DNA from 2 places in the Vallitalea okinawensis genome. Region 1 is predicted to be linked to the other one. Evidence: riboswitches for the same ligand, from Rfam matches in the RefSeq annotation. Region 1 holds a riboswitch; the other holds the start of a gene.
What was found. Region 1 has a riboswitch for FMN ahead of C1Y58_RS13550 (ECF transporter S component). Riboswitches for the same ligand answer to the same signal wherever they lie in the genome.

Region 1 (5,077 bases):
ATTTATTATGACTACAAATATTCATCAATGGTTTTATAGATGTCAAAAAATTGAATTATTTTACCTATATGCATAATCTTTTCATATAATTCTGGTGACTGTTTTCGGATAGCATTCAATTTATTGGGCATATTTTTATAGCCTCTTGTAATTTCTTGATATTGATCACACATTAACTTGTTTTTCATCTGTATCAGTCGATCTGTTTCCTTTGTCCGCGTGAGGGGTTGTGGTACATGTGGTTTGTCAAACTTTATATCTACCCTAGTTCCTTGAATTCTTATTTCACGCCTATCATAACCCGCGTTTTTTAAGCCCTTCAAAAAAGCATAAAGCATAGACTCATCTTTCAATAAAATACTAATGTCCATTGATAACTCCATAGGTTGCGAAAACTCGCCCAACTTAAAACCTGTTAACCACCAATGTTTAGCTTTACGTCTAAAAAGTATTCGACCATTCTTCCTTAGAGTATAAGACATTTTTAACATGTCTTTATCACCAACACTATGATAAAAGGTTCCATTGAATAGTCCAGGGATGTCTAAATCTGGTCCATCTGTTGCATAAACACCTATCTCACATCCGGTGGTTAAATCGTATTGACCTTTCCAAAATTCAATTAACCATCTTCTCCCTTTATAGCGAAAATAAATGGGCTCACAATCAATGATCATACCAAGGGGAGCAGAAGCTTCATCATACAAACGACAATAACCAAATTTTCTTTGCCATGGATTTCTATGTGAATAAAATATATCTTTTTTCGGATTGTATACAAAGCCACTTGCCTCCATTACAGTAGCCAGTGGATCATCCTCGTCTTCCTCTAAGTCTTTTTCCAAATCATCATTGCTGTTTTTTTTATGGTCCCTTTCTTTTATTGAAGTCATAAAATACTTGGAATATTTTTGCTTAATTTTTAGGTATTTGCTGTATAATATAACAATACTTACTGATAAAATGAGAACCAATAAAATCAGTAATAAAACGCCATAGGACGGACTATAGGATGCCGTCTTTTCCTCAACTACTTGCAAAAGATTTAAAGACATATGGCTTACAACTATTAAATTAGATAGCATAAAGATCACACCAATTAAGTTTTCTATAATATATTATTCCAAGCTTGATCTATTTGTTAAATAGGTTTCACAAAGGGTAATGTAAGAAAAAGATATTGCTTTACTAGTAATGACAGGTAGAACTTTTATACCGTTATAAATGAAGTGTATTATTTAATAATTTGTAGTATGATAATATATATCACTCTTACAGTATGATCTAAACAAGGAGGTAAGATGATGAATACAGAAAATCAGATAAAAGTTGAAGAGATCATCACTTTCATAAAAGAACTGGAACGATTAAAAAATATCACTCGAACTGCTTGGACCTCTGAAGGAAAGCAAGAAAGTGTTGCCGAGCATTCTTGGCGATTGGCTATGTTGGCTCTTGTATTAACACCTTATATTCCTGAAGTGAACTTTTCTAAAGTTATAAGCATGTGTCTCGTTCATGATTTAGGTGAAGCCTATGAAGGAGATATTTCTGCTACCATACCAATTGATCAAGATGAGAAATTGATTAATGAAGAAAGAGATATTCTTAGACTAATTAACACCTTACCTAAGTCTTCTAAGGAAATGATCACATCACTCTGGAAGGAATATAATGAAGCTATTTCTATTGAAGCTAAAATTGCTAAGTCCCTAGATAAAATGGAAACAATTATTCAGCATAACCAAGGAAAAAACCCATCGGATTTTAATTATGCATTCAATCTTACTTATGGAACAGAATATGTTACTATTAATGAAATCATAGAAAAATTACGCAAAATCATTGACGATGATACTCACATAAAACTGAGTGATAAACAAGAAAAGTGACTATCGTCATATTTCAAATATGTGTACTTTGTGTTTACTAATACATGTTTGTTTCCTATACTATAAAAAGCGTACCCTCAGGTACGCTTAAAATATTCTAAATGTTACTTTTTCATTCTTAAAATAGCTGGTTTTAACATTTGGTAGAGGTAATATCCCGCTATAGATATAACAGTACCTTTTATGAGGTTAAATGGTGTAATTGCAAATAGTACCATTGTTTTAAAGTCTGTTACTAATGGATTGACTACGTTTGACATACTAACAAAAGATTCAATTGGCATGCCATAAAATCTTGAGTATGCAGGTATAAAGAAGAAATAATTCCCTATAGCGCCAACTACCAACATGGAAACAAGACCAATAATTACACCGTATAAAGATCTTTTCTCATTTTTACTCCACTTCAATACCATTCCTAATGGAACAATATAAGAAATTCCTACGATAAAGTTAGCAACTTCACCAATTCCACCTGATGATGTTCCTTTGATAACAAGATAAAGTAAATTCTTAATTAATTCAATAAAGATTCCTGCAATAGGTCCTAATGCAAATGTACCAATAACTGCAGGGATATCACTCAAATCAATCTTCAAAAACTCTGGAAATAAGGGTAGTGGAAAATCAAAGTACATTAATACAAAGGATATTGCTGATAACATACCGATATTAATGACATTTTGAGTAGATAGTATTTTTTTTTGATGCGTTGTTATTGTATTTGTAGACATAAAAAATCTCCTTTCATCATGGGGCAATGATAGGAGTCTACGTAAATGCAGAATCAATTTTCTGCAAACATTTTCATTCTTGTTTCTAACTTCTTCTCCCATCCAGACTTTACTGTCGGTTTTGGAATTTCACCAAATCAGCAGCTCTAACAACTACTCGCGGACTATAACCGCCGGTCGGGAATTTCACCCTGCCCCGAAGAAATCTATTTAATTACTTATATTATATGCAAAAAAATTAACAATGTCAATATGACATTTTAATTTTTTAGTTACCAATGTTTACATGTATAAATCATAACTTTGCTGAATCGATCATCTAGAAGTCTATCTAGAAGTGTTTCTTCATGTTGTACAACGGATCCTCCTTTAACCATTTGAATAAAATTTTCTAAATCATAGATTTGAAATCTTTCAATCCCCATAGTTGATGCCACATGTTCATAGATACTGATAAAAAGTTCTTCATAACTCCAGCTATTAGGTAGCCCAACTTTTTTAGCTAGTCGTGGTAAAATATATTCCATTATATTTCTTTCATCGCTCAGCTCATCATTACCATATCGCATCGTAAAATATTTTACTGCTTTCTTTGGTAAATCTAAAAATTTTGAGATGTAATAAGCTTCATCATATGTTGATTGAATATAGTATTGATTTCCTTTCAATTCTTGAAAAATATTCATGGTATCGTGGTAACCTAGCTTTATATTATAGCGTGCATTATCACTTATAAAATCCAATGACCCTCCTAATGATTCTTTTGGTTCAATATATGTGACAGAAACATCCTCAGGTACTTCATAGCGTGGAATATGACCAATACCATGAATGCGGATAACTATAATATCTTTATAACCTTTATCAATAAGCATTTTAATAGGTAAGTTATTATAGAAGCCGCCATCCATATAGTATTTACCATGAAGCTTCTCAGTCTTAAAAACAGGTAGATAGGCACTGGCTAATAAGAAATCTTCTAGTAATCCATTAGGTATATCCTCTATAAATGTTTCTATGGACTTAAAATCTGAAAGAGATATAGTCACAAGACCAAAATCAATACCAGATTGTCTTATCTTCTCTTCTTCTAGGACTTCACTTAACATTTGGCGCATGGGTGTAATATCAAAACCACTATTTTTAATCAGTTTTTTAAGTCCTACAGCTACATCCTTCAGGTCTTCTTGGACAATATTTAAACTTCTAATCTTCTCAAAAAGCTGATCATCCACATCGATAACTTGTGAGTACTTAATATTCTGCCACAGTTTATATGCCTGATCATATTCATCTTGAGCCATCATCGCTCCATTCAAAGCCCCTACTGATGCACCTACCACTCCTTTAATAGTGACGCCAATTTCACGAAGCGCCTTCCAAGCTCCAATTTGATAAGCTCCTCTTGCCCCTCCACCTTCAAGAACGATACCAACTTCCTTATTCACAAAATCTTTCATCAATGCCGTCCTCCTATCACCACGAACTGGATTAGTTTTCTAATATTCATATAATAATTATCTCACTTTAATAGATTATTGTAAACATAGTTAGGAAAATAGTACAAGGTCCTACAGACAAATATAAAGCACATGACAAGTAATAACTTCTATTACTTATCATGTGCAAATGATTAATCAAATAAATTAATTTTAACTTCTCCTTTGCCTCTTTCAGAAGATAGGTTAGAAGCACGAATGATTCGATCTGCCATTCTACTAAATGGTAATGATTGTAACCATATCTTACCTGGCCCTGTTAATGTAGCAAAGAATAAACCTTCTCCGCCAAAGAATGCACTTTTGATACCTCCAACAAATTGAACATCAAAATTGACATCTCTTGTCATCGCAACTAGACATCCAGTATCCACTTTGAGTATTTCTCCAGGTTGAAGTGTTCTCTCAATGATAGCCCCACCTGCATGACAAAATGCCATGCCGTCACCTTCTAGCTTTTGCATGATGAATCCCTCACCACCAAAGAAGCCAGCACCTAATTTTCTTTGAAATTCAACACCGACAGAAACACCTTTAGCAGCACATAGAAAAGCATCCTTTTGACAAACTATTTTACCACTATATGCTGTTAAATCAAATGGGATGATCTTACCTGGATATGGCGCTGCAAATGAAACCTGAGCTTTCTCGTGCATTTGATTCGTAAACACTGTCATGAATAAACTTTCACCTGTTAATACTCTCTTACCTGCACTAAATAATTTCCCCATAAATCCATTATCAGTCTGTGTACCATCTCCAAAGATCGTATCCATTTGAATACCATTATCCATATACATCATGGCTCCAGCTTCTGCTACAACTGATTCACTTGGGTCAAGCTCAATTTCTACCAATTGCATATCATCACCATAAATTTTGTAATCAATTTCATGTGCGTTCATAATACTCCTCCTTCTCTTTATCCACTGCTATGCTTACATATAGCTGT
Region 2 (5,077 bases), on a different contig from region 1:
GTTACGGGATGCTCATAGCCCTTTATAATAAATTCACCGTATTTGGTAGGTAAAGATGCTTCGCTGATTAATTGATAGGTACTTTCACTCTTTTTCCTGTACTCAATCAAGGCTTCAATAGTTATCATTTTAAGCTTGTGTACCTTAGCAAATTCTCTTAACTCAGTTAGTCTAGCCATATGTCCGTCTTCTTTTAGTATCTCGCAAATGACGCCGGCTTCTTCGCAACCAGCTAATCGAGCTAAATCAACAGCAGCTTCAGTATGCCCTTCTCTTTGAAGAACCCCTCCACTCTTGGCTACAAGTGGAAAAATGTGACCTGGCTTAGAGAAATCAATATCTTTACTACTTTGAGCAACTAACTTGTTAATTGTCAAAGCTCTTTCATAGGCTGATATACCTGTTGCACACTCTTTAGCATCCACCGAAACAGTAAATGCTGTTCCTCTTGGATCACTATTTTGATCTACCATCCTTGAAAGCTGAAGTTCATGGCTACGCTTTTCAGTAATAGGTACACATACCAACCCTCTCCCATGACTAACCATGAAATTAATATGTTCTGGCGTTACTTTTTCTGCAGCCATCACTAAGTCACCTTCGTTTTCTCTGTCCTCATCATCGACAACGATAATCATTTTTCCATCTTTAATATCTTGTATTGCTTCTTCAATGGTAGCAAACATTATTAGTCCTCCTTATCCCTTGATGTATCTCTCTAGTACAAAAGTGGCTAACCCCACACTTAAACTGGTGATAGAAAAGTATGGTTCCTTGCGAGCAAAACGCAGTACTTTCCTATTACCATATAAAATAAACTTAGTATTGATTGTATTAACCTAAAAATCCTGAATTTCCAAGTAGATCCATCATGTTTCTATTTCCTTTATTCTCTTGGTGAAGAAAATGATAAACATATTTGCCAATCATATCACATTCAATATTCAACTGATCTCCAACCCTCTTTTGGTCCAAGGTAGTAGTTCCACTTGTATGTGGAATAATACCTACTTCAAAAGAACCAGTATTAAGTTTTGCTAATGTTAAGCTGGTTCCATCTAAGGTCACAGAACCTTTTTGAATCATATACTTTAATAACTCTTTATCCACTTCTATGGCCACTCGCTTGGCATTCCCTTCGTTTCTTATACCTATGATTTTACCCATGCCATCAATATGCCCCGAAACCAAGTGACCGCCCAGTGGAGTACTGAGTCTTAATGCCTTTTCTAAATTCACAATATTACCAATTTTCTGTTCTTTCAAGTTAGTCATCTTATAGGTTTCTGGCATGATATCTGCTACGAAATAATCACTTCCCTTTTCTGTGACGGTTAAACAAACACCATTAGTAGCAATACTGTCCCCTAGCTTCAAATCTTGAAGCACAATATCAGCCTTCACTTTGATAACAGCATGATCACCTTTTAGATGGTTGGCTAATACAACGCCTGTCTCTTCAATGATTCCAGTAAACATATCTATCTCCTCACCTTGCCTTTAATCATAATATCCTGCCCCAAAACTTTTACTTCCATATCTCGTAATGCAGGAACTTCTGCTAATCTTGCAAATCCTTTACCTTCAACCGCAGTTAAAGCATTCTTACCTCCAATCAACTTTGGTGCTAGAAGTACTACTACTTCATCAACAATATCTGCTTTTAAAGCACTTTCGTGGATGGTACCACCACCTTCTATGAGTATGCTATTGATCCCTCTTTGACCAACTTCATGCATTAATACTTTCATATCTACATGCTGATCAACTTCAGGTAAGCGTATCACTTCTATACCCATGGCTTCATAAGCTTTTTGCTTATCTTTATCCATCTTATCCGTTGTGGCAATAATAGTCGTCATCTCTTTTGCAGTTTGGACTATTTGGCTATCCAAAGGTGTTTTACCTGTTGAATCAACAATAATTCGAATAGGATGACTCAAACGCTCTTTTTCTATTCTTACATTCAACATAGGATCGTCTTTAATGACTGTATTAACACCAACTAAAATACCAGCGACTTGTTGCCTTAGTTGATGTCCTGCCTTTCTAGCTTCTTCACCAGTAATCCATTTGGATTCACCAGTAGCTGTGGCTATTTTACCATCCAGCGAGGCTGCATATTTCATAATAACGTAAGGCTTTTTATCTTGGATATGTTTCAGAAAAAAGCGATTCTGCTCAGCAATTGCTTGTTCTAAGCAACCAACCTCAACCTGGATTCCTGCTTCTCTCAACCGCTGTATCCCTTTACCAGTCACTAACTCATTGGGATCTAGCATACCTACCACCACTTTGCTAATACCTGATGCAATAATGGCTTCTGTACAGGGTGGTGTTTTTCCAAAGTGGTTGCAAGGTTCTAAGGTGACAAACATGGTTGCTCCTTTAGTATTTTCAGTTGCCTGATTAATCGCATTGACTTCAGCATGGGGGCCACCATAATAAGCATGATAACCTTCACCGATTATTTTTTTATCTTTTAGGATTATTGCACCAACTAGCGGATTAGGGTTAACAAAACCTTCACCTTTTTGCGCTATAGTGATAGCTCTTTTCATCCATTCTGTATTCAAATATCTCACCTCACGGCTAATGTATTCTACATAATAACTCTTATCAGGGAAAATTTATGAGAAAAAAGATATGAATTAGACACTAAAAAACCTGAAGATCGTTAACAATCTTCAGGGTATGTACATAAAAAAATATCCAGACAGTCATCAATTCATGTTACTTTGACATGTTGATGGACCATCTCAATTACCTTCTTTCATCCAGACTTTACTGTCGGTCTTGGAGTTTCACCAAGTCTGCTACATAGTAGCTCGCGGACTATAACCGCCGGTCGGGAATTTCACCCTGCCCTGAAGGAATTACTATTCAATTGAGTTTATTATAAAATAAAGTATCCATAAATGTCAAGTAATTTTTCTTTCAGCCTCTATTTGCACTGATTCATAGAGTGAAAAAGAATGGGATGTTGATGTTTTAGAAGTTATGTTTTTATTAAGAGTGTCATAAAATGTAAAGAGATTCCATCCATTGTAAAGGAGTATGAACCAATGTATTCAAATTCATTTTATCGATACCCAGTTAGACAAAATCAAAATAATAATAGATACATTACTGTTGATGGTTTCTATATTCAACAGCTTATACCTGATACTTTTTTAGTCAAAGTAAGTTTAAGCTCTTATGCTGATACAACCTTTGAAGCAGTTACTAATAATAATAATCTCTATGACCAAACTGCGAAAGGCATTAAGGAATTCGGTATTAAGGAAGAAGATATTATTCTGGATAATACTTCAGTTACACCGATTTTTGAAGATGGCACGAATATCACTTCTTATAAAGCTACAACCACCTTTACCATTAGGGTCTATAATTTTCAAACTGTACTAGAAGCCTTAAGTTCACCTGGAGATCTTAATTTTGAAGGAATAACTTTTACCCTTACCAATCCTGAAGAACATTACCAACAGGTGCTTAACCGAGCTACAGAAAATGGTATTAGAAAGGCAAAAGAAATAGCAGATGCAATTGGTGTATCCATCGATCCTATTCCATTATCCATTAAAGAAATAACTGATCTGGATCAGTTAATAGAAAGAGTGACCAGTTCAATACCTGGTGAAATAAGTACCTTAAAAGAGGGTTTTGTCTATATTGAAGCTAAAGTCCAAGAGGTATTTAAAATACATACCCCTATGTAAACTATTCATTAATTCATTCATAAAAGTGTTACCTTGCCATGCCCTCTCACATAAAATGTAATGAGGATTCATCCAGTGATAAGGAGGGTGTAGATGTACCCATTATTATTTTATCGTCGAGGAAGCTATTCAAGTAACCCCTATCAGAGAGAAATTATTGTTGATGGATACTATGCTATGCGTAAAACACCCGATTCCATAGTTATCACAACTAGCTTCTCCACTTTTGGTAATACCGCCTTAGAGGCTGAGGCAGCTAACCAAGATAAATTGAATATGATAAAAGAAGAACTGAAAGATACCGGTATAAAAGACGAAGATATATATATCATTGGTAATACGGTTACGCCTATTTATAAAGGGGATACGATTACATCTTTTAAAGCCACAACAGACTTTAATATCCAAGTATACTCCTTTAATACTCTATTAGAGTATGTTAACAACGCATATGCAAATGATCTTAACATCGAAGAAATCAATTTTACACTTGATGACCCACAAACCTATTATTACGATGCCTTACAAAAGGCAGTTGAAGACGGGGTTATAAAAGCAGAAGATATCGCTAAAACTCTTGGGGTATCCATTGATCCTACTCCACTTATGGTAATTGAAGTTAGTAATATAAAAGATTTTTATGAAGGTATTACTATCCGAACACCAGGTGAGATTGATATCTTAAAATATGGTTTTATATTTGTTGAAGCTCAAGTACGAGAAACTTTCGTAATTCTTACAACCCCTGTACAACATGAATAAATCCCGACAAAAAGACCCTTTAGATATCTAAAGGGCTTATCATTCATGTTATCCTTTTGTAGAACCAAGCATTATACCAGAGATAAAGTATTTCTGAAGGAAAGGATAGAGTATGAGTAATGGCATAATAGAGAATACTACACCTGCCATCTGAACATTATTGGTAATAAAACTAACTGGCGAAGCACCATCAGAGTCAATGACTAATCCCATCAAAGCAAGTTGCAAGGTATACTTATCTGGATCTTGTATAAATAAGAGGGCTTCCATATAATGATTCCAACGGTTTACAAAGTCAAATAAAATCATGGTTGCCAGTCCCGCCTTAGCTAGCGGTAAGTATATTTTCATAAGCATTTGCATTTCATTAGCCCCTTCAATATAAGCTGCTTCTCCTAGAGATGGAGGGACGCCTTCAAAGAAGTTCTTCAGTAATAAAATGGTATAGGCATTAACCATGTTGGTTAATATAATAGCCCACAATGTATTGATTAGATTTAATTCCTTATACAAGAGATACATGGGGATCATGATATTTTGCAATGGTACCATTAATGTGATCATGACAAATACCATGAATATTTTCTTTCCTGGAA

Region 2: it holds a riboswitch for FMN, as region 1 does, so the genes downstream of both, ribD (bifunctional diaminohydroxyphosphoribosylaminopyrimidine deaminase/5-amino-6-(5-phosphoribosylamino)uracil reductase RibD) here and C1Y58_RS13550 (ECF transporter S component) in region 1, are expected to answer to the same signal.

What each region holds. Positions count from the first base shown of each region.
Region 1 is NZ_PQDH01000004.1:124,844-129,920, reverse strand. Features, by position in the region: gene C1Y58_RS13560 (DUF4474 domain-containing protein) at 12-1,085, opposite strand; gene C1Y58_RS13555 (HD domain-containing protein) at 1,305-1,892, shown strand; gene C1Y58_RS13550 (ECF transporter S component) at 1,997-2,626, opposite strand; FMN riboswitch at 2,713-2,834, opposite strand; gene C1Y58_RS13545 (patatin-like phospholipase family protein) at 2,899-4,086, opposite strand; gene C1Y58_RS13540 (TIGR00266 family protein) at 4,260-5,030, opposite strand.
Region 2 is NZ_PQDH01000001.1:467,581-472,657, forward strand. Features, by position in the region: gene C1Y58_RS02325 (bifunctional 3,4-dihydroxy-2-butanone-4-phosphate synthase/GTP cyclohydrolase II) at 1-686, opposite strand, end outside; gene ribE (riboflavin synthase) at 835-1,479, opposite strand; gene ribD (bifunctional diaminohydroxyphosphoribosylaminopyrimidine deaminase/5-amino-6-(5-phosphoribosylamino)uracil reductase RibD) at 1,482-2,585, opposite strand; FMN riboswitch at 2,762-2,879, opposite strand; gene C1Y58_RS02340 (SIMPL domain-containing protein) at 3,066-3,719, shown strand; gene C1Y58_RS02345 (SIMPL domain-containing protein) at 3,813-4,481, shown strand; gene C1Y58_RS02350 (carbohydrate ABC transporter permease) at 4,530-5,077, opposite strand, start outside.